DNA from 2 places in the Bacillus sp. L381 genome. Region 1 is predicted to be linked to the other one. Evidence: predicted binding sites of a transcription regulator. Region 1 holds the regulator's gene; the other holds the start of a gene.
The links. The regulator LexA, encoded in region 1, represses DNA repair genes until DNA is damaged. The targets are predictions, from matches to a motif close to CGAACATATGTTCG.

Region 1 (15,427 bases):
AATATCCATTGTCACCAGGTCGGGACGTATTTTTTGATATACCGCCAGGGCTTCCTCGCCGTCAGCCGCTTCTCCGGCCACTATGTAATTCGCCGATTCCAGAATTTCTCTGATTTTCACCCTCATGAACTTGGCGTCATCTACAACTAAAACTCGTGTCATATTCCCCTCCACATATTTAACATTAACTAGTCTTATTGTACCAAAAACGAAAGGGTATATAATAGTTCAAAAGTTATCATTCCGTTACAGCCCCTTAAACCCTCCGAAAAGATTTGACAGAACGATCAGGATATAGCTCATCCAGTTAAAAAACAGCATAATTCCAATGACAATCATAAGGATGCCCCCGGTTCTCATGATAAGCAGCTGGTGCTTACGAATCCAATTCATTCTGGTAATAAAAAATGAAAGGACAAGAAAAGGAATCGCAAATCCGAGAACATATAAAAACATATATGGTACTGCTGAAGAAGGATTTGTACCGGCCAGCGAAAAAACGGCTCCTAAAATAGGCCCGCTGCACGGCGACCAGCCGGCTGCAAACGCAAGACCGATCAGAACGGACCCGATAAACCCCTCCGGCCTGTGCTTAAAGTGAATGCGCCGCTCTTTCATCATGAATTTCGGCTGAAACACTCCGGCAGTAATCAGCCCGAAAAGGATCAGCATAATAGCGCCGAACTGGCGGATCGCTTCATGATAATGGGTAAAAAAACTGCCGATAAACGAGGTTCCGTACCCCAATGCAATAAAAATCACGGAGAAACCGAGCAAAAAACAAAGTGTATGCATGAGTCCCCGCTTTTGCAGCATCACCTTTTCTGTTTTAACCTCGTCCATGCTGACACCAGTTATGTACGACAAAAAAGCGGGATACAGCGGCAGACAGCATGGAGAAATGAAAGACAGAAACCCTGCCCCGAATGTCAGAAAGTAATTAAAACTCACGATGACACACTCCTTTCAAGTTATGACAAAATCATTTCATTTTTTTAACACTTTCCTGAGAAGGATTACTTTTTATAGAAAAAGCTTATATAATTTAATTTGACATCAAGATATTATAATCCTTCTTATTTGAAAAACAGTATAAATGTGGATATAATAATAGAAACTCAGGTGAAAGATTTATGTATGAAAGGATATATCCCTGTGATTAGAGAGCATCTATTAAATGAAATTGAAAAAAAACGGGCAGAGCTGCTTAAAATCGTCATGTCAAACGGAATGACATCAAACATTACGATAGAACTCAGCCAGGAGCTTGACCACCTTCTCATACAATATCAAAAGGAACTGCACACCGGCAGTTGGGGTGAAACATGACGCCAAAATAAAAAACCCTCTCCGGGTTTTTTATTTTTATAACCATGTATCTCTATATCATAATCTTTACGTATTATTTCGCTTGATTATTCATGGCTTTCATCATTTGATTAATTTTCTTTTGAGAAGGTTTCATTCCCATTTGCATCATCATCATGCGTAACATTTGTTCATTAATAGGCGGATTCTTTTTCAAATAGCTCATCATATATTTACGAGCAATAAAAAACCCGAGTGCAACACCTATGAGCAATGCGACAACGCCCACTAGGATGCCAACCCATAAAGTCATTTTATTTCCTCCTTCATGTTGTCTAGTTTAAAGTGTACTAAACCAAAGGCTATTATACAACATTTACATCTCTTTTTCCTCGATTTTAGACAAAATTTCTTTCTCTGACCGGATTTAACCACCCGTAGCGCCTTGTCTTAAAATCCATCGCAAGAAAACAGGGGCTGATTTTACGCAGAATCTCAAAGAAAATCGTTTCCGCCTCATAATCTCCCGAAGCCGCAATCTCAATTAAGCTGTCTTTCATCATGAAGGTGGCGCGGCCCTTTTCACGGGGCAGTGTAAGCCGGTAAATTGAATCCAAACGGCTGTAACTCATACGGTTTAAATGAAGCTGGAGATGCTGATGCATATGTATTACCGGAATCGGCTCTGTTATATATTGAACTTGCTTTTTTGTCATTTGATATTCTTGGGGTGTCAGATTTGTCCAATGATAGTCTCGAAACAATTCAAACATAGCGGTTTCCCGTCCGAAGTAGTGGTTCGCAAACTCATCCTTAATCAGGTGTGTATAGTAATGACGTTCCATTTCCTCATCCCCTTTTACAGCGCTTCTTATTGCTTTCTATTATACAAAAGGAGAAAAGAAAGAATTGTCTATTACTGTTACGGCGCCACTTCTATTTTTGTCGTATAAACAGGAAAAAGAGGATGATTTGACTCATCCTCTTTTGTCTTCTTATTTGTTTAGCAGTTTTTTCACGCGGCCAGCCACGTTTTCTGCAGTGAACCCGTATTCTTTCATAATTGTTTCTCCCGGAGCTGAAGCGCCGAAACGGTCAATTGCGAGAACGTCTCCTTCAAGACCGGTAAATTTGCCCCATCCGAAGCTTGATCCCATTTCAATCGCAAGACGTTTCGTTACGTTCGGAGGAAGTACGCTGTTTTTGTACTCAGCCGATTGTTTTTCGAAGCGGTCCCAGCTCGGCATGCTGACTACAGATACGTGAACGTTTTCTTCAGCAAGCTTCGCCTGAGCTTCAATCGCGAGTCCGACTTCAGAACCCGTCGCTAAAAGAAGTGCGTCCGGTGAATCCGTTTGTGCTTTGGAAACGATATAAGCCCCTTTTTCCACTCCGGCATACGCTTCTTCAGGCTGCTGATCAATTGTCGGCAGGTTTTGGCGTGTCAATACAAGAGCTGTCGGGTGATCCTGGCTTTGAACGGCAAGCTTCCACGCAGCTGCGGTTTCATTTCCGTCAGCAGGTCTGATCACAGAAAGGTTAGGAAGTGCGCGTAAAGAAGCAAGCTGCTCAATCGGTTCGTGAGTCGGTCCGTCTTCTCCTACGGCAATACTGTCATGCGTAAATACATAAGTGACAGGCAGCCCCATTAATGACGCCAGACGAATAGCAGGTCTTAAATAGTCAGAGAACACAAAGAATGTGCCGCCGAATACGCGGAGGCCGCCGTGAAGCGCCATTCCGTTTAAAGCAGCGCCCATCGCGAATTCACGGACCCCGAACCAGAAGTTTTTCCCGGCGTAGTCTTTGGCTGTGAAGTCTCCTGCATTTTTGATTGTCGTTTTGTTTGAACCCGCAAGGTCAGCAGATCCCCCGACAAAGAAAGGAATTTTCTTAGCGATGCCGTTCAGCACCTCACCTGAAGATGCGCGGGAAGCAAGACTGCTGCCTTTTTCATAAACGGGAACTTCCTGATCCCAATCTTTCGGAAGCTCGCCTTTGATGCCGAGTGACAGCTGTTCAGCAAGCTCAGGATATTTTTCTTGATAAGCCGCGAACAGTTCATTCCATTCCTGTTCTTTTTTCGAGCCGGCTTCTTTTACAGCTTGGTTGAAATGCGCGTATACTTCTTCCGGAACATAAAAATCTTCTTCAAATGTCCAAGCGTACGCTTCTTTCGTCAGCTTGCTCTCTTCTTGTCCTAATGGAGCGCCGTGAACGCCAGATGTACCCGCGCGGTTTGGAGAACCGAAACCGATTGTGGTCTTCACTTCAATTAAAGTCGGTTTTTTATCATTCTGGCGCGCTTTTTCAATTGCAGCCGTCAATTCAGCGATGTTGTTTCCGTCCTCAACATAAAGGACTTCCCAGTTCATTGCTTCAAAACGCTGTTTTACATTTTCAGAGAAAGAACGGTCTAAATCACCGTCTAAGGAAATATCATTAGAATCGTATAATACGATCAGGCGGCCTAATTCCAGATGGCCTGCTAGAGAAGCTGCTTCAGAAGAAATGCCTTCCATCAAATCGCCGTCTCCGCAAATACTGTATGTATAATGATCAACTACGTTGAATGAATCACGGTTATATGTTTCAGCCAGATGGCGTTCTGCGATTGCCATTCCCACTGCCATCGCGATACCCTGTCCGAGAGGCCCGGTTGTTGCGTCTACTCCTGCTGTATGCCCGAACTCCGGATGCCCCGGTGTTTTGCTGCCCCATTGACGGAACTGTTTCAGATCATCAATGCTGAGTTCATATCCGCTTAAATGCAGCATGCTGTATAAAAGCATTGAACCGTGTCCTGCTGATAAAACAAAACGGTCGCGGTTAAACCAGCCTGGATTCTGCGGATTCACATTCATAAATTTCGTCCACAGCGTGTAAGCCATCGGAGCGGCTCCCATCGGCATGCCCGGGTGTCCGGAATTAGCTTTTTCAATTGCGTCTATAGACAGTGTACGTATGGTGGCAACTGATTTCTTTTCAATTGTATCCATTATAATCCCCTTCCTTATTGTTGTACCTTTTCATCATAAAGCGATGATGACTTTTTCTCAACTCTTTCAGCTTAAATTTGAGATAAACTTGTTGAAAATTGTCGTAAAGCACAGTCTGATATTAGTATATACGAAAAAAGAATACGTATTGCCGTATTCTTTCTGTTTAATGAAGATTATTTTTCTGTTGTTCCCTTTTTAATTTTTCAGGAGTGACATCATTACCTTCCGGATCAATAACTTTTACGCTCTTAAGCGTATTTTTCATTGAAGAACGGAATCCTTTCAAATACTCTTGGCGAAGCTTTTGCTGTTCGGCTTTTTCCTCATCCGTTATCGTGTTTGATTTAGCTTTTTGAGCCAATTCGTTTATTCTCGCGATTTTTTCTTTAGAAATCATAATAAGCTCCTTTGGTGCGTGTTGATTATATACTACTAAAACGTAATCGTTTTTACAACTGATGCACGTCAGCTGCCTTCGCTGTCTGCGGTATATTCCTGAAAACGCCGGTGAACCGTGGCTTTGGACACATCATAGCCAAATCCTCTTAAGGTGGCTGCGATTTCTGCAAAGGTGAGCTTGTTGGCTCTCAGCCTGACAATTTCCGAAACCGGAACCTCTTTTTTTTCTTTGCCGCTGTTTTCATGCCTGTTTTTCAGATTCCGTTCAGGTTTATAACCGTTTTTTACGGCTCTTTTCATTCCCCGCCGTATCTTCATATTGTGAATTTTTCTTTGATATTCCTCTACAATACTGACGATTTCGAGTACCATCGTATCAGCTTCGGAAAGCTCCAGCTCGCCCTTATGAGCCATCGTATATATTTTTACGTTTTCCCTGTAAATACAATGCAAAAGCGCGATCTTGGCGTTTCCTCTTCCCAGCCTTGTTTCGTCCTGCACCAATATCGCGTCAATATGTGATTTTTTAATATCATCAAGCATTTCAAATACTCCGTCGCGGTCCATTTCGTAACCGCTGGCTTTCTCAGAAATGACTTTTACGACTTCCATGCCGTTTGCCGCAGCGATCTCACTAAGCTCCTCTTCCTGTCTTTTTAAAGACGTTTGCTGCTGTTCTTTGTTTGTGCTAACCCTGGCATAAATGAGCGCCTTCATTTCTCTCTTTCCTCTCTAATTGACAATGGCCAGCTGATATACGGCCGGATGCTTCTTCTTAACCGGAAGAATAAGTTCGTCTCCGGGCTTTATATCAGCAGTTTGGAGATGATTATTCTCCGTCACCCACTCAATGAACTCTTCCTTATTAATATTTTTCTTTTCTGCTACATGATCCGCAAGTGACCAGAGAGTATCGCCGTCCTGAACCTTTATTTTAACATATTGGCTGAGCGTCTGATCATTCCCCGCACATGAAACAAGTAAAATAGCGGCACTTAAAATCGCAGTAAACAGTCCGACAAATATGATAGATTCCTTCGCCATTTATACAACCTCCGATAAGAATGTTTGTTCGCTTTTTATATCTTTCAGTATATACGAACAAACGTTTCTGTCAATCGTTTTTTCGAACCTATGTTTGTACTGTCAGGAAAATCATGCTATAATCTACTTAAAATCGACGTTTTGAGGTGCGAAATATGACGAAGCTATCAAAAAGGCAGCTTGATATCCTGCGTTTTATTAAAGAAGAGGTAAAAACGAAAGGATATCCGCCTTCTGTAAGAGAGATAGGAGAAGCAGTAGGACTGGCTTCCAGTTCAACCGTGCACGGACATTTGGCACGGCTGGAGACAAAAGGCCTGATCAGACGGGACCCTACTAAACCGAGGGCCATTGAGGTATTGGATGAAGAAGAAGTTCAAATTCCGAAAAGCCAGGTCGTAAATGTTCCGGTAATCGGGAAAGTGACGGCGGGTATTCCGATTACGGCTGTTGAAAATATCGATGAGTATTTTCCGCTTCCTGACCGGATGGTTCCTCCGGGCGAACATGTATTTATGTTAGAAATCATGGGAGAAAGTATGATTGACGCCGGCATTTTTGACAAAGATTATGTCATTGTCAAACAGCAGAACACGGCTAATAACGGGGAAATCGTGGTGGCTATGACCGAAGATGATGAAGCGACGGTCAAGCGCTTCTATAAAGAGGACAATTATGTGCGGCTGCAGCCGGAAAATCCGACGATGGAACCGATTATCCTGCAAAACGTAAGCATTTTAGGGAAAGTCATCGGCGTATTCAGAGCCGTCCATTAATTCTATTAAACTTTATTTATCGTAAAACCCCTCACATAGGGGTTTTTCTTTTGCATAAAAAAGAGCAGGTTCGCCCTGGCTTGGAAACGAACCCGCTAAGGAGGAAAAACTTACATCATGCTTACATTCTTATTATCCGACATCTGACTTTTGAAGTCAACAAATAATGTTTCCCTAAAGAAACTTTTTATATAATTTTCGGGCTGAATTTGTTTATGTCATCTTTATTTTGGGCGGGCGGATCAAATCTATATATGAATATTTAGTACATAGTACAATGTGTATCGAATATGCGTAAAAAATCCCGCTTCTTTTTAGCGGGTATCTATTTTTAATCAAAATGATAATATTCGACGCCGTATAACCCTTTAATATAGACAGGTTCACAGATGTTTGAAGAGCTTTCAATCAGAATCCTGTATTTGTGATACGGGTCAATTGATTTTTTATCCTGTGCACTGAGGTTTAACCAGCTGCCGCTGTAGCTTTTAGAACTTAATGTATAAAAATTTCCGTTCAGCGCCATCCGCTGGAGTTTCATGTTTAAACCGCATGAAGAGTTGTTCATTATGGTGAACTTGTATCCTAAAAAGTAATCGTCAGCTGATACAGTCCCCGGATTTTCAATATAAAACTCTTTTGCATTTCCCTCTAATGTGAAGCTCGTTTTTGATCCGAATTCAGTGGTAGCCGCTTTGGCTGAGTGTATTCCGCAAAAACATAATAAAAAAACAGCAATACATATCCAGCACCTTTTCAATTTGCATCCCCCTTTTTACATATTTTAACTTGTGAATACAATGACGTCTATCCATATTTTATTAAATCGCATACTTTATAACCACAATATACCAGTTTAAAAATTTTTGGATTGCCTACAATGAAGACTAAACGAAATAACGAAGGTGGTTCAAATGAAACACGTAATTGCTTTCGCTTCTAAAACAGCGCTCACACTTGCTTTGCTGTACATTGTTCTGGATCTTATGTACCAAGTAACTTTTTTAAACGTTCTGTTTATTACATTGATCTTGAGTTTGATCACTTATTTTGCGGGCGATTACATGATTCTGCCGAGAACAAGCAATTTCACAGCTGCTGCAGCTGATTTCGGAATTTCATTCATTATATTATGGATATTCCTTATGAACATTGGCGGTTTTAATGTTTCTCCTGCCGCGGCATCGGTTATTTCTGCACTTTGCCTTACTGTTTTTGAGGCATTTTTTCACCGGTATTTGCAGCAATATGTGCTTCCTGAAGATTATCCGGCCACAACAGAGACAGACAGCACGCTATTGAGCTATCAAACCGAGGCGTCTGAAGAGTTAATGCCGGAAAAGGATCCTCAGGAAAAAACATAAAAAGGAGGCATTCGCCTCCTTTTCTTTTTATTTTTGCTTCTGATCGTCCAGCGGCAGCTGCAGCAGTGAGTCTGTGCCTGTCGCTTTCGGCGTTTTTCCGTCCCATTTTTCAATCCATTTATATTTGATCATTTCATCAGACATTGATTTTTTTATAATTTCGTTATAATCAGCGATCCCTTCCGCTTCAATTTTTTTCTTTTTCGCTTCGGCTTCGGCTATTTTAATTTCAGTTTGTGTCCGTTCAAGCTCCTGTGAAGACTTCACCCTTGCATCAATGGCTTCCTGTGTGGCTTTATCCGGCTTCGGTACGCCAAGCGTCAGATCATCAATTAAAAATCCGAGATTCTTCATATCATCAGCAAATCTTTTTTGAACATCTGCAGCGGCTTCCGCAGATTTTTGCCCGTATGTGTCAATAACCGAGTATTTGCTGATTGATTTTCGCGCCGCGTCCCACAGCCTTGTTTTTAAATATGTATTTTCAATCGTTTCAACGTCTACCGCCCCGAATTTGTTAAACAGATCCACTACTTTGTCAGGCTGAACGACATAGTTATAAGCAATATCCATTTCAATATTTTTACCGTCTGAAGTTGCCACTTTTATATTTTCATTATTCACTGTCTGCATACGCACCGGATATTCCGTTACTTTATTAAATAGACCGACTAAGTGCCAGCCTTGGTCCAATGTTTCGGATTTTACCCCGCCGTTCGGTGAATATACAACCCCGACATAACCATTCGGTATTTTTTCAATGAAAAGTGACGCTGTAACGCCCGCAATCAAAAGGGCTGCGCCTATTATCACACCGCCGAGTATTTTTTTTGTGTTTCTCCGCTTATTTTCGCTCATGCTGGTCTTCTTCCTCCCATGACTTTTTAAATTTTTTGGCTTTGCTTCCCACTTGTTTAAAGATAGGACTCAGCATCAGCCATAAACCGAACCCGATAATGACAAGAAGAATGATAGACCCGATCATCACTTTCATTTGCCCACCTCTTTTCTTTCACCCTGTCAGTTATGTATACGATCTTAAGAACTTAAAGTTTCATAAATTTCAAAAGAAAAAGCTCCGCCACCCAAATGCGGCGTGCTTATTTATAATTGTCACTGATAAAATCAGAAATCGTTTTTGTGAATTGGTAAAAGGTATTGTTCTGTGTGGACGCTCTGCTTTTCAGCGTAAAGGTATCAAATAGTGATTTTCTGAAGCCGGTGCTCATTTCGATTTGAATACTCAACCCGGATGAAGAATGATTGGCAAGGTTGTTCGGACTGACGCCTGCATACTTATCATTTGTGTCGAGAAAAACGGCTGGATACCCATGCCCTTTCAGCACATCTGTCAAAAGTTCGGCCCGTGCTCTGTCTGTACCGCCGATTTTTATCTTTTTATCGACGCTGCCGTAGCCGTGCAAAGAAATGACATTTGAGTGCTCTTTCACCATTTGAACAGCCCTAGGTTCGTCAAAATGCGAACTGGTCAAATGCAAATCAGCATTACCGGCTGATTTTAATCCTTCAAATAAATACAGGCTCCGGTTTTCGGCAATTTCTCTGGCTAACTCACTGGTCCCCGGCTCTATGCCTCCGCCGTGTATGGCTAATATGAGAACAGAAGGGTCATGCTCTTTCGTTGAAATGGAATAAACAGAGGGGTTCTCATGCAGCTTTAATTCCTCGAAACTGCCGTAAGTATCTGAAGCGGCATCAGCCCGTAAAAACGGCAGAAGCAAAAACGATAAAATTAAAACTAAAATTCCTTTTTTGGTTATTGATGGCAATTGTATGTTTATGTTACAATACAAATGCTTCAGCCTTTGAAGCGAACGGCAGAACAGGGTGACTTTGGACGGTTTCTTCTGCTCTGCCTCTTTGCCAGCAGCTCGGTTTTCTCTTCTAACCCTTTTTTTCATAACATCATCCTTTCTTTTATTTACACTTTTGTCACAATATTATATACCTTGGACAAGACCTCCGTTCATCTTAAAGAATAAAAACATCAGAGCAACCTCCATCCTTTACGTAAAAAAGTCTTTCCGTTCAGAAAGACGGAATGCTTACATGATAAACATGAAACCTTCTCCCTTTGTTCCGTATAAAAATAAGAGTGCGGCTGGTTCAAATATTTGCTCCCAGCATGACGGATATGGGGCAGCGGCTTATTTCGAAATTATATTTGAACGTGCCATATGACTTTTTATTTCCATAGAAAAAAGACTGCCGTTGAGCAGTCTTTTTTCATTTATTTTGTGCCTGTTGATCCCAGTCCGCCGCGGTCCTTGTTCCCGAGCTTATCTACTTCGATCAGCTCCACTTGAGGCATTTTCTTCATGATTCTGAATTGGCAGATCCGCTCTCCTTTGGCTATGACGGTATCCCGAAGTGCGTATGCAGGAAAAAACCAGAAATCATTGTCGCCTTTATAGGATTCATCAATGACACCCATTGAATTTGTCTGAATAATACCGAAATGCTTATAGGTACTTGAACGCGGAACGACATGGGCCTCGTATCCTTCCGGCAGCTCCATCGCAACTCCCAGCGGAATAAGTTTGAATTCATCTTTTTTGATTGTTATATCCTCTGCTGCCCGGAGATCAATCCAATCGCCCTGTTCAATTTTACTGATTCTCGTTTGTGTATCATCTGAATATTTAATTTTGATTTGTAAAGTCATGTTCGCTGCTCCTTTTGATTTCCTATTTCAGTCGTATTTATGACCAATCCGTGCCCCATTATACCATTTAATGTTGCTTTTTGAAGCCAGAGCAGCTGAAGAAAGATTAACCGTGAGGAAAAGAAAATGCAGAATTGAGAAGAAGCCTGAAATGAGGGGGACATCCACCTGTCAGGCTTTTGATTGCTGTTGGTAATAATAAAAATTATACTTTTGATCAAATGCTTCTTCACTTCCGCACAGATAAATAATAAATTCAATAAATGCAATAATTGAAGGAATTGAAGTCCAGCAAAACAAAAGATAGAGAATTCCTTGTCCGACTCTTCCTAAATAAAACTTATGAATGCCGAAACCGCCTAGAAAAAATGCTAATATTGCAGCCACAATCCTGCTTTTCTTACTTACCATCATGTCCTCCTACGAGTCTTTTTTCGTCATTTTCATATGACAGCTCTAATTATAATACAATTTCTCTATATAGAGTAAAATTTTTTATATATTATACTGGTTTTCCCAGAACTTTTTCAGATCCGTTCTTTTCACTGAAATATTGGCATTTTTTTAAAATTCACCCAGATGCAAAAAGGAATTTCGTTCCGAATAAAGAATTTGATGAATAAGCGCATAAGGCGCGCGGCTATTTTCTGTCCTCTGCGTCAGGCGCTTATATCAAAAGAAAGAGGTGTCTTTAGAATGGTTCAATTTAAAAACTTTCCTGATCCGTCTTTAAACGCCGCATTGCAGTCTCACCCTGCCCATTCCTCTGAATTGGAACATCTCAAAGCAAGGATGCAAAATTTTATTAAGCATTCCGCAACAGATGATAATCTTGAGATCGCAGATGCCCGGGTGACGGCGGAAGGAATGGTCACCTCACTTTTAAAAGATCGGCTTGATACAGAATACAAAATGCTTATGAATAAAATCACCCGGGAAGTGAATGTGGAGGATTACGGAGCGGTCCCTGACGGCCGGGACAATACGGAAGCCTTTCGGAGAGCGATCGGGAACGGCCGCGTCAAAGTCAATGTTCCCTCAGGAGAATTTTTGGTTCAAGGGATAAAACTCCCTTCGTGGACAACCATCTCCGGTGAGGGACAAGGGATTACCGTGATTAAACTCCATGAGGACGCTCCCGCATATGAATGGGTCATAACTAACAATGATTACGAAAATGGAAACCGTAATATTTTTGTAGAGGGCATGACTTTAGACTGGAATCCGGATCGTCAATGCGGAGTCAGAAACCCGGGAGGACAGTTTTCCAGCTGTTTAACGTTTGCTAACGTGCAATACGGCTGGATTAAGAATGTTGAAGCAGTTAACGCAGGTCTGCATGGTATTGATATCACATCTCCCGCATACGATCATTTGCCTGAAACAGAATGGACAAAAGACGGCTGCCGTTATATATGGATAGATAACTGTGTGGCGTACGGCGCCGGAGACGACGGCATTACCACCCATTACAGCGAATATATTTTTATTTCCAACTGCCATTCCGGAAACCCCCGCGGCACAGAGCATGCCGAGGGCAGCGCAAATTCAAACGGTATTGAAATTGATGACGGCTCTAAACATGTGTGGCTTTTGAATAACTATACGAGCGGAAATATCCGCGGGATTGAAGTAAAAGCGCACAGCCTGTGGCCGGCTTCTCAAAATGTTCATATTATCGGCCATGTGTCGTATCGTGATGTACGTTCTTTTGATATTCGTCATATCGGTCACCATCAGGCCTCAGACCCTGAAAGCACGACGGCTTATGATGTTACTTTAACCGATTGCACCGCGATTGAACCGGTGTTCAACGCTCTCTATGACGGCGTAACCCCGCGGGCGCTGGTCATCTCTGCCTATAAAAATGTCAATGTAAACGGATTCACAGCTATTGGCGATCCTTCATACGACTATGGCGGAAATCCTGTCGTAGCTCTTCAATACCGCAGTCAAAATATTACGATCAGCGGCATTAAAATACGCGGCTTTACACAAGCCGGTGTTGACATCAATATATCCGGCGGATCAAATAAAACCGATTATGTTAAAATTTCAAATTTTGATATTTACAAGTCTTCTCCTAAAGGCATTTCAATTGGCGGAGGGCAATATAACGTAAATATTATGAATGGAACGATGATCGGAGACGGCGGTTCCGTCGGAATTACGTCCCCTAACAGTCAGGCTGTCATTCTCGGCGTGCAGGCGGAAGGTTACAGCGCTGCCGCTTCTATAAAAGGACAGACTTACGAGCAGATCCCGGTCAATTTAAAGGGAGGCGCACAGCTTGCGACGAGCTCTGGTTTTGCATTTAACCCGACAAGCGCCGTTATTGCGGGAACAGGCGATATTACGGCCAAGGGTGACAGAAATACGATCATCAGCTCTTCGGGAGGTTCAAGTTCTGAAGGTTCAAGGGCATTTATCGCCGCTTCAAACAATGCCCATATTACGGGCAGTAAAGTCTCCAGAACGATTCTGTCATCAGAAAGCATTACCTTGGAAGAACCGTACACAGTTGCCGGAGGGCATCAGTCCATTAAATGGAAACTGGACTCAGCGGGCGGCCACGGAACTTTCGCCGGAGCTGTCACCTCTTCCCTGTCAGGATACGGAGAATATTTTGAAAGTGTAAACGGCCAGTTTATCCCCGCTGGGACGATCGTCACAGTAAGGGGTGAAAAAATCGAACCGGCTCATGTTGGCGATTATATGCTCGGCGTCATTTCAGAAACAGCCGCCTTTATATCAGGAGCTGCAAGCTTCGGATGGCAAAGCCGCTTTTTGACGAACGAGTTCGGCGGTTTTATATATGAAAGCGTGACTGACGAAGAAACAGGAGAAACGATACGCGTGCCGAAACAAAACCCAGACTACAGTCCGGCTCTTGAAGCTGACTACGAAGCACGTGCTGCCAGGGACGAATGGCATATTGTCGGACTCAGCGGCCGGCATTACGTACGGATTGACAGTACGGTCAACCCGGGAGATTATATCACGGCTCATAACGGAATCGGGACTAAAGCAGCTGAAGGCTGGAAAGTATTGAAACTGACGGCTTTATACAGTCCTGAAAAAGGGTACGGCATTGCCATTGCGGTTATCAAATAGCGAGCGGTTTCAATATCAGGATCATCTTCTCTCTTATCTATTTGACGGGTATGATCCTGTTCTTTTATACCGAGCGAGCCGCCTCTTTTTCAGCATATCGTTTTATTTGTCCAAGCCATCCGATCCTTCTGTCATAGAATAGTACCGTCAGATGAAAAAGGAGGATGAATATGGATATGGGTATGGAAATGGAAATGGATATGAATATGGATATGAAGATGGATGGGCATTATGATCACGGTGAAAAAGAACAAAAGCAACCTAAACAAAAGAAAAAAAAGAAAAAGAAACAAGATAAAAAGCATCTTGATTATGATTACATCGTCGTCTATAAAAGAAAATGCAAAAAATGCTGCTGACCTGATATATCAACGCTTGGTACACCCGGTAAACACCGGGTGTTTTTGTTATTATGCGTTTCTGTATGGGCATGGAAGGAATACAGCCAAAAGAGTTCAGGTTTCCGGGCCATTTTCACCTAAAATCTAGTCATTCTATCACGATACATAGAAGCATTCTATTATTTACTTCCCATTCCTGCCGAATTAAAAGTATTTTATTTACAGAAAACAACACAAATAGAATGACATGGCATTTGAGAAAATGTGCTCTTTGCTTGATTAATTTTTCTGCGATACCATGAATTTGCAAAAATTTTTCAAAAATTTCCTCAGGAGGTCATAGCCATGAAAATCGCCAGAACAGCAATCGGATCATGCTTAGCTTTATCTCTAACAATTCCTTTCACAGCCAGTGCCTCAGCAGCCAGTCAGTCTGAACACGCGAATGCGCCTCAAGTTGCACCCGTTGCAAATCCGTTAGAAAGTAAATTATCTCAAAAAGCAGACCCAAACGTGAAAGCAGCAGGTGTGGATGCCGGGCTGAATGTAGACGTAGACGTTCTCGGAATCTCTGATCGCATTGCTGAAGCGGTTAAATCAAATCAAAATCGAACCGGCTGGGTAAAAAATGTCATGGAAACAACATTTTACGCATCAGGACAGAAGTATAACGTCATGGTGTTTAATTTAAATCAAGAATACGAAGACCGCTTTAACGGCGTTCAATTTTACGGATCAGCCGTTTATGACGGCATTACTTACGGAATCTGGGTCTTCGAAGACGGCTCCTTTGATAACAAGGGAGACGGAGGCTGGATTAACTGGGCATTCAGAGGCTGGTTCGATCGTGATAATCAGCATATTGAATTCCACAGACCTTAACACGAAAAAACTTGCGGCAGCGCACCGCAAGTTTTTTTATTGCACCGGATTGTTACACATTTTTCAACGTTATAACGACTATACTTGAAGTGCGGGCCTCCGATCGCGGACCCAGTAAAGTGTTTCAAAGTGAGGGTGCGACATGTCAAAATTTTTAAAAATAACTTTGTGGAGCATATTGGTGTTGATCATCTTGTTAGTGATTATCGGAATAGTTTCTTACAATCAAACTCCTTCCGCAGGAAGCACAGCTGAAAGAATGCTTTATGGCGTCTTATCAGTTTAAAGTTCTGCATACTCCTCTATCGATTTTTTCTATTCGGATACAACAAGACATTCCTTTTAAAAATTTTTCAGAAAAACAAACTACCATCCCTATCAAACTTTTACATTGCGGCATAATATGTATCATCCTCTTTAGGGAGGTGTGATCATATGGGATTCTCAGGCGGTTATGGTAGCTCCTTTGCGTTAGTCGTGGTGCTATTCATTTTATTAATTATCGTCGGGG
Region 2 (15,427 bases), 1.5 Mb from region 1:
CTCGTATTTAAAGTAGATCCGTTCATTGCCGCTGCCGTAAAGCACTTTATCAAGCTGATGATTCGGCAGGTCTTTGACCGGAGTCTCCATATCAATGCCGTAATGTGTGCAGACCGCCTGAAGCAGCTGCGGATAATATTGTGAACTGATCGGCGTCCACGGGGCTATGGCGTGTTCCTTTAATGACAGCTCAGGATTTGGAATGACGAGTTCAGGATCCACTTCCAGCTTCAAGCCAAGACCGTCGCATGTCGGACAGGCGCCGAACGGGCTGTTAAACGAAAACAGCCGGGGCTCAAGCTCACCGATTGAAAAACCGCACATCGGACAGGCGTGATGCTCGCTGAACATCAGCTCTTCCTGGCCGATGACATCAATCATGACTCGGCCTTCTCCTAAGCGGAGCGCGGTTTCCAGTGAGTCGGAAAGCCGGGCGGCAACGCCTTCCTTGACGACAATCCGGTCAATGACTACTTCAATGGAATGCTTTTTATTTTTTTCAAGTTCGATCTCATCGGAAAGCTCGGCCATTTCTCCGTCAATCCGGACTCTTACGTAACCTTGCTTTCTGATTTGGTCAAGCACTTTGACATGGGCGCCTTTTCTGCCGGAGATAATCGGCGCGAGCACTTGAAGCTTCGTCCGCTCCGGATATTCAAGAATACGGTCAACCATCTGTTCAATCGTTTGAGACGTAATTTCGATGCCGTGCTCCGGGCAGTGCGGCTTCCCGACTCTCGCGTATAAGAGCCGGAGATAATCATAAATCTCCGTTACAGTTCCGACAGTTGACCGCGGATTGCGGCTTGTCGTTTTCTGGTCAATGCTGATGGCCGGAGAAAGCCCTTCGATCGCATCAACGTCCGGCTTATCCATCTGCCCTAAAAATTGGCGCGCATAGGCGGAAAGCGATTCAACATACCGCCTCTGTCCTTCCGCGTAAATGGTGTCAAAAGCAAGGGATGATTTTCCCGATCCGGACAGACCCGTCACGACGACGAGCTGATCCCGCGGAATCGTTACATCAATGTTTTTTAAATTATGCGCCCTTGCCCCTTTCACCTCAATCCGGTCAATTGCCATGTGTTCATCATCCTTCCGCTTTTAGCTCTAACAGTAAATCACGAAGCTCTGCCGCCCGCTCGAAATCAAGCGCTCTGGCCGCTTCTTTCATTTCGTGCTCCATTTGCTCAACGACTTTTTCGCGTTCTTTCTTCGTCATCTTCGCCAGCTTAGGCGCGGCTTTTGTTTTATATTCTTCTTTATCCTCAGCGGCCTGCGTCGCGCGGATCACATCGCGGATTTCCTTATTGATCGTTTGCGGCGTAATGCCGTGGATTTCGTTAAAGCGCTCCTGCTGTTCCCTCCGGCGCTTCGTTTCATTAATCGCAATTTCCATCGAACGCGTGATTTTATCGGCATACATGATGACGCGGCCCTCTGCGTTCCGGGCCGCCCGTCCGATCGTCTGAATCAGCGAACGCTCGGAACGGAGGAAGCCTTCTTTATCCGCATCCAGAATGGCGACAAGTGACACTTCCGGAATATCAAGCCCTTCCCTCAGCAGATTGATGCCGATTAACACATCATGTTTCCCGAGGCGGAGGTCACGGATGATTTCAATCCGTTCAAGCGTCTTAATCTCGGAATGAAGATAATTGACCTTGATGCCGATTTCCTTCAGATAATCGGTCAGGTCCTCTGACATTTTTTTCGTTAAAGTCGTCACGAGCACGCGTTCATTCCGTTCAACCCTCGCCTGAATCTCACCGATCAGATCATCAATCTGCCCTTCGATCGGACGGACATCAATGAGAGGGTCGAGAAGTCCCGTCGGCCTGATGATCTGCTCGATCATTTCCGGCGTATGCTCAATTTCATACGGCCCCGGGGTAGCCGACACGTACACGATATTGTGCATGTGCTTTTCAAATTCCTCAAATCGGAGCGGACGGTTGTCAAGCGCTGACGGCAGGCGGAACCCGTGATCGACAAGCACCTGTTTTCTTGCCTGGTCACCGTTGAACATGCCGCGCACCTGCGGAATCGTCACGTGTGATTCATCAACGACAATCATAAAATCGTCCGGAAAATAATCAAGCAGCGTATACGGCGTGGAGCCCGGAGGACGGAGCGTCAAGTGTCTTGAATAGTTCTCGATCCCCGAGCAGAAACCCATTTCCCGCATCATTTCAAGATCATATCTCGTGCGCTGCTCAAGACGCTGGGCTTCCAGAAGCTTGCCGTTTTCGCGCATGACTTTTAAGCGCTCCTCAAGCTCCTGTTCAATATTCAGAATCGCTTTTTCCATCTTTTCTGCCCGTGTGACGAAGTGGGAAGCCGGGAAAATCGCGACATGATCGCGGTCGCCGAGAATTTCTCCGGTCAAAGCGTCAACCTCTCTGATCCGCTCAATTTCATCACCGAAAAATTCCACTCTGATACAATGTTCGTCACGGGAAGCCGGGAAGATTTCCACAACGTCTCCGCGCACGCGGAACGTCCCCCGCTGAAAGTCGATATCATTGCGGGCATACTGGATATCCACAAGCTTTCTCAGCAGCTCATTTCGCTCAATCTCCATTTCCGGTCTGAGCGACACGACCATTTCCCGGTATTCTTCAGGCGAACCGAGACCGTATATGCATGATACACTCGCGATAATAATGACATCTCTTCGTTCAAACAGTGAGGATGTCGCGGAGTGTCTCAGTTTATCAATTTCATCGTTAATGCTTGCGTCTTTCTCTATAAATGTATCCGTCTGAGGCACATACGCCTCCGGCTGATAGTAATCGTAGTAGCTGACAAAGTATTCGACAGCGTTGTTCGGAAAAAACTCCTTAAACTCGCTGTACAGCTGTCCGGCAAGGGTTTTGTTATGGGCAATGACCAGTGTCGGCTTGTTGACTTCTTTAATCAAATTGGACACGGTAAAGGTTTTGCCCGTCCCTGTCGCTCCCAGGAGAGTCTGGTGTTTTCTGCCTTCCTGTATGCCTTTGACAAGCTTCTCAATCGCTTGCGGCTGATCTCCCTGGGGCTGATATTTCGAGACTAACTCAAAACGATCTTTCACAAAAAAGCCTCCGTTTCTTTACGAAATCTTCCTATTGATATAGTAACACAATGACGGGCAAAATCACTAAAAATACGAACTAAAGTTCGATGGTTTATTTTTACCAAGTCAATTTTTGTATAAAAAACCTGCTTTTATGGCGTAAAAGCAGGCATTCTATTTCATATTCACCATGTCAGGCATTGTCTTTCTTTTTGTCTGCTTCTTTTTTAGCCATGTACAGCCCGCCGGCTACCAGAGAGACGACATCCAATCCAACGATAAAATACGTTTCGGTGTAGCCTTTTAAATAGGATGCGAAAAGCAGCGCGGCTGTGAGAGCGATCGCCACATAGTGGTTAAAAGTGACTCTCGTAAAAAGGACGACCAGCATAAAAGGGAAACATAATGCAAAAACGGCTTTTGTAATCACAAAAACCCTCCTCGGGAATTCTTCATCTCATCTGATTATAGTAAAAAATGAAGAATCGGACAATCGTTCCCCTGCTATCACAATACCCTTTTTCAGCATTCTTCAATCATCTGTCAGAAAAAATGTAAAAGCAAATCCATTGAACCGTTAACGAAATGAATCAAATTGCCTTTCTTCAGCCGAAAGGCGGAGAACGATTAGGTCTTTGTGTCTTTGACAGTTTCTTCCTCCCTCTTTAAAATGTAATGATAGTGTTCACTATCATTTTCTTGGATGAAGAAAAAGGGGGCATCACGCATGTATTCAGTACGATTTCAAAAAGCGGAAGAATCGAGCCGCTCAGCAGGAGCAAAAGGAATGAACCTGATTAAACTGACGAAAAACGGCCTGCCCGTTCCCGACGGTTTTGTCATTCAGACGAACGCTCTGACACGTTTTATAGAAGACAATCGGCTTCAAGCAGAAGAGGCACAGATGGAGCGCGCCATTATGAACGGCACGTTTTCAAAAGAGCTCCGGGATGAGCTGGCCGCATCATTTTATGAATTGAGAGAATCATACGCCTCTGTCGCCGTACGTTCCTCATCCGCGTCCGAAGATCTTGAAGGCGCTTCTTTCGCGGGCCAGTACGAAACCTATTTAAATATCAAAACAGAAGAAGAATTTCTCGGAAAAGTGAAAGAATGCTGGGCTTCCTTCTTCTCGGCGCGGGTCAGCGGCTATAAAGAGAAAATGAACAACGATACCGCAGAACCGTTAATGGGTGTTGTCGTGCAAGGGCTGATCAATTCTGAGGTTTCGGGAGTCATTTTCAGCCGCAACCCGGTCACACACGATGACGGAGAACTGATGATCAGCGCGAGCTACGGTCTCGGAGAAGCAATCGTTTCCGGAAGCGTGACGCCCGATACATTTATCGTCAATAAAGGCACATTTCAGATTGACAAAGAAATCGGCTTAAAAGAAATGTATATCGTTTCTCAAGAGGAAGGCGTGACGGAAAAAGAGACGTCCGCTGACATGAGAAACCGCTTCTGCCTTGATGACGAGAACATCAAAGAGCTTGCCATGCTGACGATAAAGACCGAAGAACTGTACGGTTATCCCGTGGATCTTGAATTCGGATTTGCCGAAAATAAGCTGTATCTGCTTCAGGCCAGACCGATTACAACCATCGTGCAGGATCAGAAAGCGGCGGACGAAGAACGGGATTTTATCATGACGTCCCGGGATCAGAAAGATTTTTGGCTTAATATGGAGTCCAATATAGAAGGCCCCGTCAGCCCGTTATTCGCCTCGCTTATTGTGCCGGCTTTAGAATACGGCCTCAAAGAGAGCACAAAGACATTCCCTGTAATGGGCATCGAAATCGAGCGTGTCAAGCTTCATCAAGGCCGTGTTTTTTCCAGACAGCATAAGACGGACGACGAACCGCCCGCAGAACAGTTAGAAGCGCTATTTCCCATCTTGGCTGATCGCATGTACGATATTATTCATGAAACCTTTCTGCCTTTTTATCAAAAGCTGGACGAACTGGCGCATACAAACCATACACCGGAGACTGCCCTCGATGCTTTCCGGAACCTGCAAGACTTCTATTTAAAAGGATACGAAGAACATTTCAATATTGTCTTTCCGCAGGTTGCGTTAAACATGATGCTGGAATCGATGTACGGACAGATTGAGAAAGAAAACACCTCCCTTCTGTACGAAATGCTGGCGGGTGTCATGAATAAATCATTAGAAACAGACAGACAGCTTTGGCTTCTTTCCGGACAAGTAAAGGACAGTCCTGAGCTGCGGCGCGTCTTTACGGTTTCTCCTGCCGGTGAGCTTCATCAGACGCTTCTGCAATCAAATGAAGGAAAGCGCTTTCTTGAACAAGTCGGTGAATTTTTACAGGAATACGGCTGGAGATCCGTGAAAAGCCACGATCTGATCGAAGAAACGTGGGCGGAAAATCCTTATTTCGCATTGGCTAACATTCAGAACTATGTCCGGAACGGCTACGATTTTGACAGTGAGTTTCATAAAACGATAGAAAAACGAAAACAGCTTTACGCCGCCTTCATGGAGAAAATCGAAGATGACGGCTTCAGGGAGAGGTTTGACCGCTATTATCAGTGGACGCTGTCTTCATCCGTCATCAAAGATGATCACCATTTTTATATTGATGCGATGCTGGACGCCAAAGCACGCCTTTGCCTTTTGAAAATCGGCGAGCTCCTACAAAAACAAGGCGTGATCGATGACCGGGAGGATATGTGGTACTTATACAGCGATGAAGTCGAGAAAGCGCTGGCGTCGCCTGTTCCGATGCAGGAAAAAGCGGCTGAACGTAAACAGCTGTTCCAGCAATATCAGCTTCTTGAAGCGCCCGCTTATCTCGGCACTCCGACTCCAGAACAGCTGCAAGCGGCTGAGCAGATTACCGGTTCCATCACAGAAGATGAAAAAAACACTGAACATCATATTTACGGACTTGCGGCTTCAAGCGGAATCGCAAGCGGCCCGGTGAAAGTCATTCGTGACGCAAGTGAATTTTCCCGTTTTTCATCAGGAGATGTGCTTGTCTGCAAAATGACGACACCGCTTTGGACCAGTCTGTTTCAAGACGCAAAAGCCGTCATTACGGACACGGGCGGCATCCTGTCACACGCGGCCATCATCGCAAGAGAATACGGGCTTCCCGCCGTTCTCGGCACTCGCGCAGCGACTGACAGGCTCAACGACGGAGATATCGTCTCGGTAGACGGCACAAACGGCAAGATTACGATTGTCAAACGCGCTTCATGCTAGGTTTCCCTCTTTATTGACGGGCAGGGCGGGTGTATACTTGTCCTGCCAGTATTTTCGCGAGGTGAAACATGTTGAGAACGACGAACAAGAGAATTCTTGACGCTGCGATGAATCTTATTATCCAAAAAGGATACCGCGCCGCGACAACAAAGGAAATCGCAGAAAAAGCGAATGTAAGCGAAGCAACGATTTTCCGTAATTTTAAAAACAAACAAGGACTAATGAAAGCAATGATTGAGCAGCAGACGCCCGCACCGGAAAACATGATCGCCAAGGCGGAAGGCGATCTGTATGAGGATCTTCTTCATTTCGCCACGGCCCTTTTGCAGCAATTGGAACAAAAAAAAGAGGTGTTCCGTATTTGCCTGCGCGAACCGGAACTATTCGAAGACGTCCTGCAGGATATCATCGTATATCCGCAATCTGTGAAAAAATATTTAATCGTTTACTTTAAGGAGCTGACCAAGAAAAACATCATAAGCCCCGGCAGTGAAGAAGCAAATGCAGACGTCTTTATGACGATGGTCTTCGGTTATTTTATGCACCGTCTGCAGCTGGGGAAAAGGGTCATTACTCTTTCTGAGGAAACGATGCTGAAACACAGCACTGAGATTTTTATCAAAGGAATCGTCAGCCGGTAATTTTTCCGGCTCCTAGGAGGATGAAGGATGGGTTCAAAGAAAGAATGGGCGCTGATCGTTTCGCTTTTGCTGGGAGCCATACTCGTTCCCATCAATTCTACGATGATCGCAGTCGCCCTTTCATCCATTTCCCGCTCATTCAGCGAATCAATTGCCAGCATCACATGGGTAGTGACGGTGTATTTAATCGTGATGGCCGTGACACAGCCCATTGCCGGCAAGCTCGGTGATATGTACGGGAACAAAAAAATGTATTTATGGGGCGTCGGCCTTTTTCTTATCGCATCATTGGGGTGCGCCCTCTCGCCAAGTCTTTTCTTATTGATTTTCTTCCGGGCGCTTCAGGCCGCCGGCGGCGCTTTGCTTACACCAAACAGCATCGCCATCATCCGCCATGTCGTGTCTGAAAAACGGCTTCCGAAAGTATTCGGTTTTTTCGGCCTCGGTGCCGGACTGGGCGCGGCTCTCGGCCCGTTTATCGGCTCTCTTCTAATCGAGAGCTTCAGCTGGCATTCTATCTTTTGGGTCAATATTCCGTTTCTTGCGATCGCACTCGGGACGGCATTGATGATGTTTCCTAAATATAAAGAAGAAACTTCTGACGCGCCGCTTGATATCATCGGATCCGTTTTGCTTGCCGGCAGCATTGTATCTATTATTCTTCTGACGAAAAACGAAAGCTCTACGGGCTATTGGGTATACGCGCTGCTCATTCTTGTATTTGTTCCGTTATTTTTCAGGCGGGAGCTGCGCACGAAACATCCGATTATTGATTTTGACCTGTTTAAAAGCTCAACATTTACAAGCGCCAATCTGTCGGTTCTGTTAAGCAATCTAATGATGTACGCGGTGCTATTGATTATGCCGCTCTTTATGACCGGCCACTTCAGCATGAATACGTCGCACAGCGGCATGGCGCTGTCCGTCTTTTCGATTTTTATGTCCGCCAGCAACTGGGGCGGGGCTCAGCTGCATCATAAATGGGGCGCGCGAAGAATGATTTTTCTGTCCTTCATGCTGATGGCCGGAGCCAATCTATTATTTCTGCTTTTGGTTTATTCCCATTCCGTCCCGTTCCTTATGGCATCGCTTATTGTGGGCGGCATCGCATCCGGGGCGGGGCTGACGAGCATGCAGGTGTCTTCTCTTGCGACGGTAGAACCGGGCATGTCCGGCATCGCGTCCGGGATTTTTTCCACCTTCCGTTATTTCGGAAGCATTATTTCTTCAGCACTGATCGGTTTAATCTCCGGATTTCATATTCTGTTTATCATATTAATCGGCGTTTCTGTGATCGGCTTGTTCGTATCACTTGGAATTAAGTCCGGGGAAACCGTTCATACGAAAAAAAGCCATTCGGCGTAAACGAAAAAGGTTCCGTAAGCATCTGCTTTCCGGAACCTTTTCTAGTTTTTCTTCTTAATTTTCTCTTTCAAAGTGTCACCCCACTCCCCCGATGCATAGAGTATCGCAATGCCGTTTGCTCTATGAGAATCTTTTAGTTAAAAGAGAAAAGGGGAATGTAAATGGCTAAGAGTTCAGACCAAGTTAGGCCGCTGGCGCCGTCTCTTACAGTCAGTGCCGTTCAAAACAGCACAGAAGGAACTGCGTCAGATCTCGTTCTTACCTATTCGCCGAATTCCGTGCTCTCGTTAGGCGGAGTCGTATTCCGGCTGCCTGAAGGGTTTACCGCAACGACGAATGACACCATCAACAACAACAATTTAACTTCTTCACAAATATCAGAAGGCGGCAGAAAAGTCACGTTGCCATTGACGCTCGATCTTCTCGGACTTGCCCAGTTCACGCTTGTGCTGAAAAACAAAACACTCCCGGCGGCAGGCACGTATACCTTTTCCGCAGAAAATACGGTGCTGATCATCGGTTCTCTGCTGCCGGCCTCCGCTGATCTCACTGTGAATCCGGCAGCTTTTGCATATGTGACCAACTATTTGAGCAACCATGTCGGCACCATCAACAGAATCACCGGCACAGTTTCCAATGTCATTCCGGTTGGGGCTGCGCCGCTTGGCATCACAATAACGCCCGACGGCAGATTTCTGTACGTATGTAATTCGGGAGAAAACAGCGTATCCGTTATCTCAACCGAGACAAGCAGCGAGGTCAAGAGAATTCCGACAGGCGCGTCTCCTTATAAAATCGCAGCTTCGCCAAACGGAAACTTTATATACGTCACCAACCAGCAAAGCAGCAATGTTTATGTGATCAACACACAAACCAATACCGTCATCTCAGTCATTCCCGTCGGCCTTCTGCCGACAGGCATCGCCGTATCGCCGAACGGACAGCTTGTATATGTGCTGAATACCAATACCAACACCGTTTCCATCATCCGCACGGCAGACAATACAGTGACGGCAACCATTATTCTGCCGTACAGTTCTCCTTCTGATCTCGTCTTTTCGCCGGACGGAAGCAAGGCTTATATTACAAACCTTAACAGCAACAATCTCTCCATTATTGATACCAGCAAAAACACCCTCATTGATACCGTCAATACGGAGATGAATCCGCTCGGTGTCACGATAACGCCTGACGGAGCGAAAGTGTATATTTTAAATTCAAGCAGCGGCACCGTATCTGTGCTCAATACAGCTGCAAACACGATCACCGCGGTTATTCCTGTCGGTCAGTATCCGTACGGCGCCAAACCGGATACTGACGGAACACGTATCTTCGTCACGAACTTTTTCAGTAATCTGATTTCCGTCATCGACACGGCGTCCGATACCGTCGTCGGCACCATTACCTCAGAATTGTATCCGGCTGACATTGTAATCCGGCCGTAAAAAAAAGCCCGGCCGCCGTGTTTTTAACGGCACCGGGGTTTTTTTATAATGCTGTCATTTCTTCTTGCTCATGTTCATCCTGCACGAATAAAATACCTAATTCATGATGTTCGCCTTCATAGGACGCGCGCTGATCAAACCGGATCTCACCGTTCAGGCCGATGATCTCCATTTTTACAAATGCGCGGTTTTTTTGAAGTGCTTCATAAAAATCCGATACATGCTTCACGGGTATGCCGTTTACTTTCGTAATAATCTCACCGATCTTCAGATTAAGATCTTCCGCGGGCGTATTCGGAATGATACCGAGCACCATTAGGCCCTGATCCCGCTTAGAGAAATAAAACGGAGCCGCATTATCGTTCAACCGCTGTCTCAATGATAAAAACAGGCGTCCGAGCACCGCGATACAAACGGCAGCACCGGCAAGCGGAGTCCACCAAAGGGCCGCTGCCCCGAATGCGGTAACGATCATTCCGAGATACATAACACGTTTCGCCGTTATCCTTATGCTGACCTCCGGAAGGGATCCCTGCACACGCTGTCCGAAGCCCGCGATATAAGGAATCCAGATCAAATGGAAAGAGCCGCCCGGCACGGTAAAGACAGGCCACCAAGAAAGGTGTGTTTCAAGCCCGCTGCCCGGAACCAATAAGAAAAGCGGAAGCAGCCATGCGCGATTCGCCAATTGACGGCCGATGGGCAGACCTCTGCTGCTGACGACAAGCGCCGGAGATGTTTTTTCATGCGCTGAACGGTAAGCTGCCGCTCCCTCCGTAATGATCAAAAGGCCCATGAACACGGCCGCTGACGCCCAATTCACGCCGAATGCCTGCGGAAACCGATCCGCGAACGGCACTGTGTGGGTATATTGAAGGACAAACACAATGAACATACCGGCGCTGACAATATAAGCTGATGACAGCCAATTCATACGGAACGTCAGCGAAGCCAAAGCCGTCACGGCCGCAATGATGCCGAGAAGGCCGAATGGAATCGAAATTCCCAGTCCAAAAAATAATATGGAGAGAAGAATCCCCGGTATAAGCCCTTTTATGTATGTAAAGATAAGCTCGTCATACATATCCGCGATTTTTGTATGAAACGTATGGCGTTCACGTTTAATCCGCAAATATCCGCATGCGAGACTTATGATGATAAAAAACCAAAACATCGGGTGCAAAAAAAACAGACCGATACTTTTCAGAAGTTCAATTCCCCATTGAACAGACACTGCTTTCACCGCCTCAAGCCAAACATTTTAATTCTATTCTACCAAATAATCATTGGCTTGAATATCTCAAACGTCTATCTCTCTTCCGTCATCCACAGTGTTACATTTGAGAGAGAGAAATCTTTCAGATAGTGGTCGACTTCCACCTCGATCACGCCGCTGATCAGAAGCATAGACCGCTTAATATCCGTCAGATTGATTCCTAAGCGTTTATGGTTTTTCATTAAGTAAGTGAAATAATGCTTTGCACACTCTTCATTGATTTCGTGAACGCATTCAACATTTGTGTAATTGACCAGGTATCTGCTGAACAGCATGAGAAGACTTAGTGCTTTTGTTGATGAAAATGTGACGTCTTTTGTTCTGTCTTTTAGTTGTTCCACTAATTCATAATATTTTTTTTCACGCACAATACTTGCCCTCTTCAATTGTGAACCCCCATTTTTTTATCCAGATAAGCACGGGTGATTACAGCTGCCGTGCTGAAGCGCCGCAAACACTTCTGCTTTCAATACTGAAATGCAGCTGCCAGACTAAAACTGTTCTCTATTAGAACCTTCTTTTATTGTAAGAACTAAAACTGACTGAGGCAACTTTCAAAAGTTTCATTTTGAATACATATTAACTCGGCATAAAGTCTCTCTTCCCTATAAATATCGGGTAATGTTTGTCCTTTATAAATGTTTAAATGTGAAAATTTTTTTAATATCTTGTCAAAAACGTCATAATTATATATCTTTTGGTTCATTTTTGATGAAGGACAAAAGAAACAGGAGGCGAAAAAAACGCCTCCTTTTCATTTATTTTACAAATAATGATTTTAACGCCATTTGCAGCTGTAAATCATTTTTTTCGTCAGATTTCTTCTCGTTCATCAGCTGATTCATTTTTTCCGCTGTTTTTTTGTCAATGACAGCTGTTTTATCAAGCTTGTTCCGGTCTTGAAACGCCAGAACGGCTTTTTTCATTGTTTTGCTGAAATAGCCGTCCGCCCTGCCCGGGTCGAAGCCCAAGCCTTTCAGCAGGATTTGGGCGTGTTTGACATCCGCACTGTTCATATCAGGCTGAAGCGGCTGTTTCAGCTGAAGCGGCCCCGCTGCAAAATAATCCGGCTGGCTTACGGCGATTGTCGGGGTAATGCCTTTTTTGTGAATCCAATTGCCTTTCGGTGTCAGCCATTTGTACAGCGTCAATTTAATATTGCTGCCGTCTCCCATAGGTACGGCCTGCTGAACCGTTCCTTTGCCGAAGGAGGTATCACCGACAACGTCATAATGTCCCGCCTCTTTCAATGCGCCCGCAAGAATTTCCGAAGCGGAGGCGCTTCCTTTATCCGTGATGACATTGACGGGATACGGCTTTTTATCTTTTAAGGTTGAGAAATATTGTTTTTTATCCCCGTTACGTTCCGCGATTTGAATATACGGCATGTCTTTTGTGACGAAATGCTTTAAAATTTGTTCGACGCTTTGAAGGTATCCGCCGGGATTTCCCCTTACGTCAAGAACGAGCCCGTCAATCCCTTGTTTCTCAAGCTTTTTCAGCGCCGCTGCGAAGTCCTGAGCGGTATGCTCGGAAAATGTCGATATGGCGATATAGCCGACATGATGCCCGCCTGATTCTTTGCGGGAAGCAAATACGGTTTCCAGCGGAATTTCCGCTCTTTTAATCCGGAATGACAGCTGTTTTTCAGTTCCCGGGCGCTGTATTTTAATAGAAACCTTCGATCCTTTTTTCCCCCTGATTTTCAGCACGGCTTCGTTTAAATCTTTCCCGTTCATTGACTCGCCGTTTATACTGATGATTTCATCATTCGGCTTGAGGCCTGCTTTTTCAGCCGGAGATTGCTTAAACGGTGAAACGATAATGATTTTATTATCTTCCATACCGACTTCAGCGCCGATACCTTCAAAAGAAGAATCAAGAGAATCGGAAAACTGCTTGGCGGTCTGCTTGTCCATATAAACGGAATAAGGGTCGTTTAATGTAGACAGCATCCCCTGAATCGCTCCTTCAAGAAGCTTTTCTTTATCTACATTTTCCACGTATTCGTTCGAGATCAGCTCATATGCTTTTTCGATTTTTTCCATTGCCTGGCTTCTTTCTGCTTCTGATGAATTCGGCTGTGCCGCCCCGGCAATATGGGCTCCGCCGCACATGATGCTGACGGCCGCTATCGCTGCGATTATTTTCTGTTTCATCGTTTACCTCCTCTTAGTCCTTTTACGAAAACCTGGAGATAGTATGTGTAAACCTGAAAGAATTCATGTAATGGCAACAAAAAAATGAATACGCAATTGTTTCATATAAATGGGTAACGTATAATATTCTGTATATAATTCATTAAATATACAGGAGAATACGATATGAAAATAAAATTATCAATTTTATCCGCAGCGGTGCTGGCCGCAGGCATTACCGCCTTTGTCTGGCAAAAAACAGAGGCCAATGAAAAAACGCAGGCGGATGCCGTGTATGTTTCTCCCGCAGGCAGCGATCAAAATGATGGAACGAAAGAAAAGCCTTTCCGCACATTGAAGCATGCGGCGGAAAAGGCTGAGGCCGGAACAACCGTATTGATACGGGAAGGAACGTACGATGAAACATTTGAGGTCAAGCACAGCGGCACGTCTGAGAAGCCGATTACATTTCAGAACTATGAGAATGAGCATGTCGCCATCAGCGGCAAATCTGCGTCAGACGGCGATTCTGAAACACCATTAATTCAAATCCGCAATAAACAGTACATTACCATTCACGGCATTACGCTTGAAAATCTCTCAGTTTCATCAGAAGATGCGACAGCCATGGGAATCTATGTCACCGGATCAAGCAGTCATATTACCATTGACGGCAACCGCATCCAAAACATTAAAACAACGGCTGATGACGGAAATGCACACGGCATCGCGTTTTACGGCACAGGCGCGATGAAGGATGTCAGCATCACAAATAATACGGTTGAAAAACTGACGCTGGGCGCAAGCGAGGCGGTAGTTCTGAACGGAAATATTGACGGATTTAACATCGCCGGCAATACCATCCGGGACAATAACAATATCGGGATTGACGTAATCGGCTACGAAGGAACGTCCAAAGAAAACGATTATGCGCGAAACGGCGTCATTGAAAACAATACAGTGAGCCATAATTCCTCTTACGGAAATCCCGCCTACGGCAATGAATACTCAGCGGGCGGTATTTACGTTGACGGCGCAGAACATGTGGACATTAGGAAAAACACCGTATACAACAACGATCTCGGCATTGAAGCCACTTCCGAGCATAGAGGGAAATACGCACAAGATATCCGGATTACGGATAACAAGGTGTATAACAATGCTTACACGGGTATTTCAATCGGAGGCTATGACACGAAGCGCGGCGGCACAATCAATTCCGTGATCTCCCATAACATCATGTACCGAAATGACACGAAGAACCTTGACGGCGGCCAGCTGCTGCTGCAGTACGACACAAAAGGGAACACCATCGAAAAAAACATCATGACGGCAAGCCGTTCCCGGATTTTTATCGCAAATGATTTTACGAAAAATGAAAGCAATACCGTTAACCATAACGTCTATCACAAAGAAACAGGAAAAGACGGCATTTGGAATTGGAAAAACAAAGAATACCACTCATTCACAGCTTACCAAAAAGGAACGGCAAACGATTCAAACTCCATTTATGCGGACCCGATGTACCGTGACGAATCGTCTTATGACTTTACATTAAAGCCCGGATCACCAGCCCTGCCCGTCATTCAGTAACGGAACCATCAAAAAAAGCCAGTCTGATAAAGACTGGCTTTTTTTATTTATACACGAAGGAATTTTCGGATGGAAGTCAGGCTTCCCCATACTCCGATAACCGCGCCGATCAGAATGAGCACAAGTGATACTTGGAACACAAACGGACTGTACGGCAGAAGTGAAACAAATGATCCCTGAACTTTTGGGGCCACCCAAGCGACCATCGACTGGTACGTACTGAGCACGAGTGCGATCGGTATGACTGAACCGAATACTCCGAGCAGCAGCCCTTCAAGGAAAAACGGCCAGCGGATAAACCAGTTTGTCGCACCGACAAGCTTCATGATTTCTATCTCTTTTCTTCTTGCGAAAATCGTGATTTTAATCGTATTTGAAATTAAGAACATCGCCGTGAACAGAAGGCCAATGATTAACGCAATCCCGATGTTGCGTGACACGCCGACGATCTTAAACAGACGGCTGACTTCTTCTTTTCCGTATGTCACTTTATACACATGATCAAGCTTCTCAATTTTTTTCGCGACTTTCGGCGTATCATGCGGATCTGTCGTTTTGACGACAAACGCGTTGTTCAGCGGGTTTTCCTGATCTTGCATTTTCATGGCCTTTCCGCTGTCGCCGAAGCTTTTGACCAATTGATCAAGCTCTTTATCTTTAGATGAAAACTCTACGCTTTGGA

Region 2: uvrB (excinuclease ABC subunit UvrB) is a predicted target of LexA. The motif match lies at 3,152-3,165, and genes of this name have one in related genera.

Annotation. Positions count from the first base shown of each region.
Region 1 is NZ_CP127224.1:1,769,500-1,784,926, reverse strand. It holds gene QRX25_RS08805 (response regulator) at 1-162, opposite strand, end outside; gene QRX25_RS08800 (cytochrome c biogenesis protein CcdA) at 247-954, opposite strand; gene QRX25_RS08795 (aspartyl-phosphate phosphatase Spo0E family protein) at 1,156-1,329, shown strand; gene QRX25_RS08790 (YneF family protein) at 1,403-1,621, opposite strand; gene sirA (sporulation inhibitor of replication protein SirA) at 1,707-2,153, opposite strand; gene tkt (transketolase) at 2,304-4,307, opposite strand; gene QRX25_RS08775 (DUF896 domain-containing protein) at 4,474-4,707, opposite strand; gene QRX25_RS08770 (YneB family resolvase-like protein) at 4,776-5,426, opposite strand; gene yneA (cell division suppressor protein YneA) at 5,442-5,753, opposite strand; gene lexA (transcriptional repressor LexA) at 5,909-6,529, shown strand; gene QRX25_RS08755 (hypothetical protein) at 6,861-7,289, opposite strand; gene QRX25_RS08750 (YndM family protein) at 7,444-7,893, shown strand; gene QRX25_RS08745 (prohibitin family protein) at 7,921-8,751, opposite strand; gene QRX25_RS08740 (DUF8570 family protein) at 8,738-8,887, opposite strand; gene QRX25_RS08735 (poly-gamma-glutamate hydrolase family protein) at 8,994-9,815, opposite strand; partial or broken gene QRX25_RS19835 (DUF4177 domain-containing protein) at 10,013-10,095, shown strand; gene QRX25_RS08730 (dUTP diphosphatase) at 10,145-10,579, opposite strand; gene QRX25_RS08725 (TM2 domain-containing protein) at 10,751-10,990, opposite strand; gene QRX25_RS08720 (peptidase G2 autoproteolytic cleavage domain-containing protein) at 11,276-13,693, shown strand; gene QRX25_RS08715 (hypothetical protein) at 13,864-14,052, shown strand; gene QRX25_RS08710 (stress protein) at 14,548-14,916, shown strand; gene QRX25_RS08705 (YjcZ family sporulation protein) at 15,352-15,427, shown strand, end outside.
Region 2 is NZ_CP127224.1:3,309,025-3,324,451, forward strand. It holds gene uvrA (excinuclease ABC subunit UvrA) at 1-1,083, opposite strand, end outside; gene uvrB (excinuclease ABC subunit UvrB) at 1,091-3,076, opposite strand; gene QRX25_RS17025 (CsbA family protein) at 3,252-3,488, opposite strand; gene QRX25_RS17030 (PEP/pyruvate-binding domain-containing protein) at 3,786-6,287, shown strand; gene QRX25_RS17035 (TetR/AcrR family transcriptional regulator) at 6,359-6,928, shown strand; gene QRX25_RS17040 (MFS transporter) at 6,956-8,293, shown strand; gene QRX25_RS17045 (BslA/BslB family hydrophobin) at 8,455-9,738, shown strand; gene minJ (cell division topological determinant MinJ) at 9,782-10,972, opposite strand; gene swrA (swarming motility protein SwrAA) at 11,047-11,400, opposite strand; gene ctpB (carboxy-terminal processing protease CtpB) at 11,773-13,131, opposite strand; gene QRX25_RS17065 (right-handed parallel beta-helix repeat-containing protein) at 13,339-14,745, shown strand; gene ftsX (permease-like cell division protein FtsX) at 14,793-15,427, opposite strand, start outside.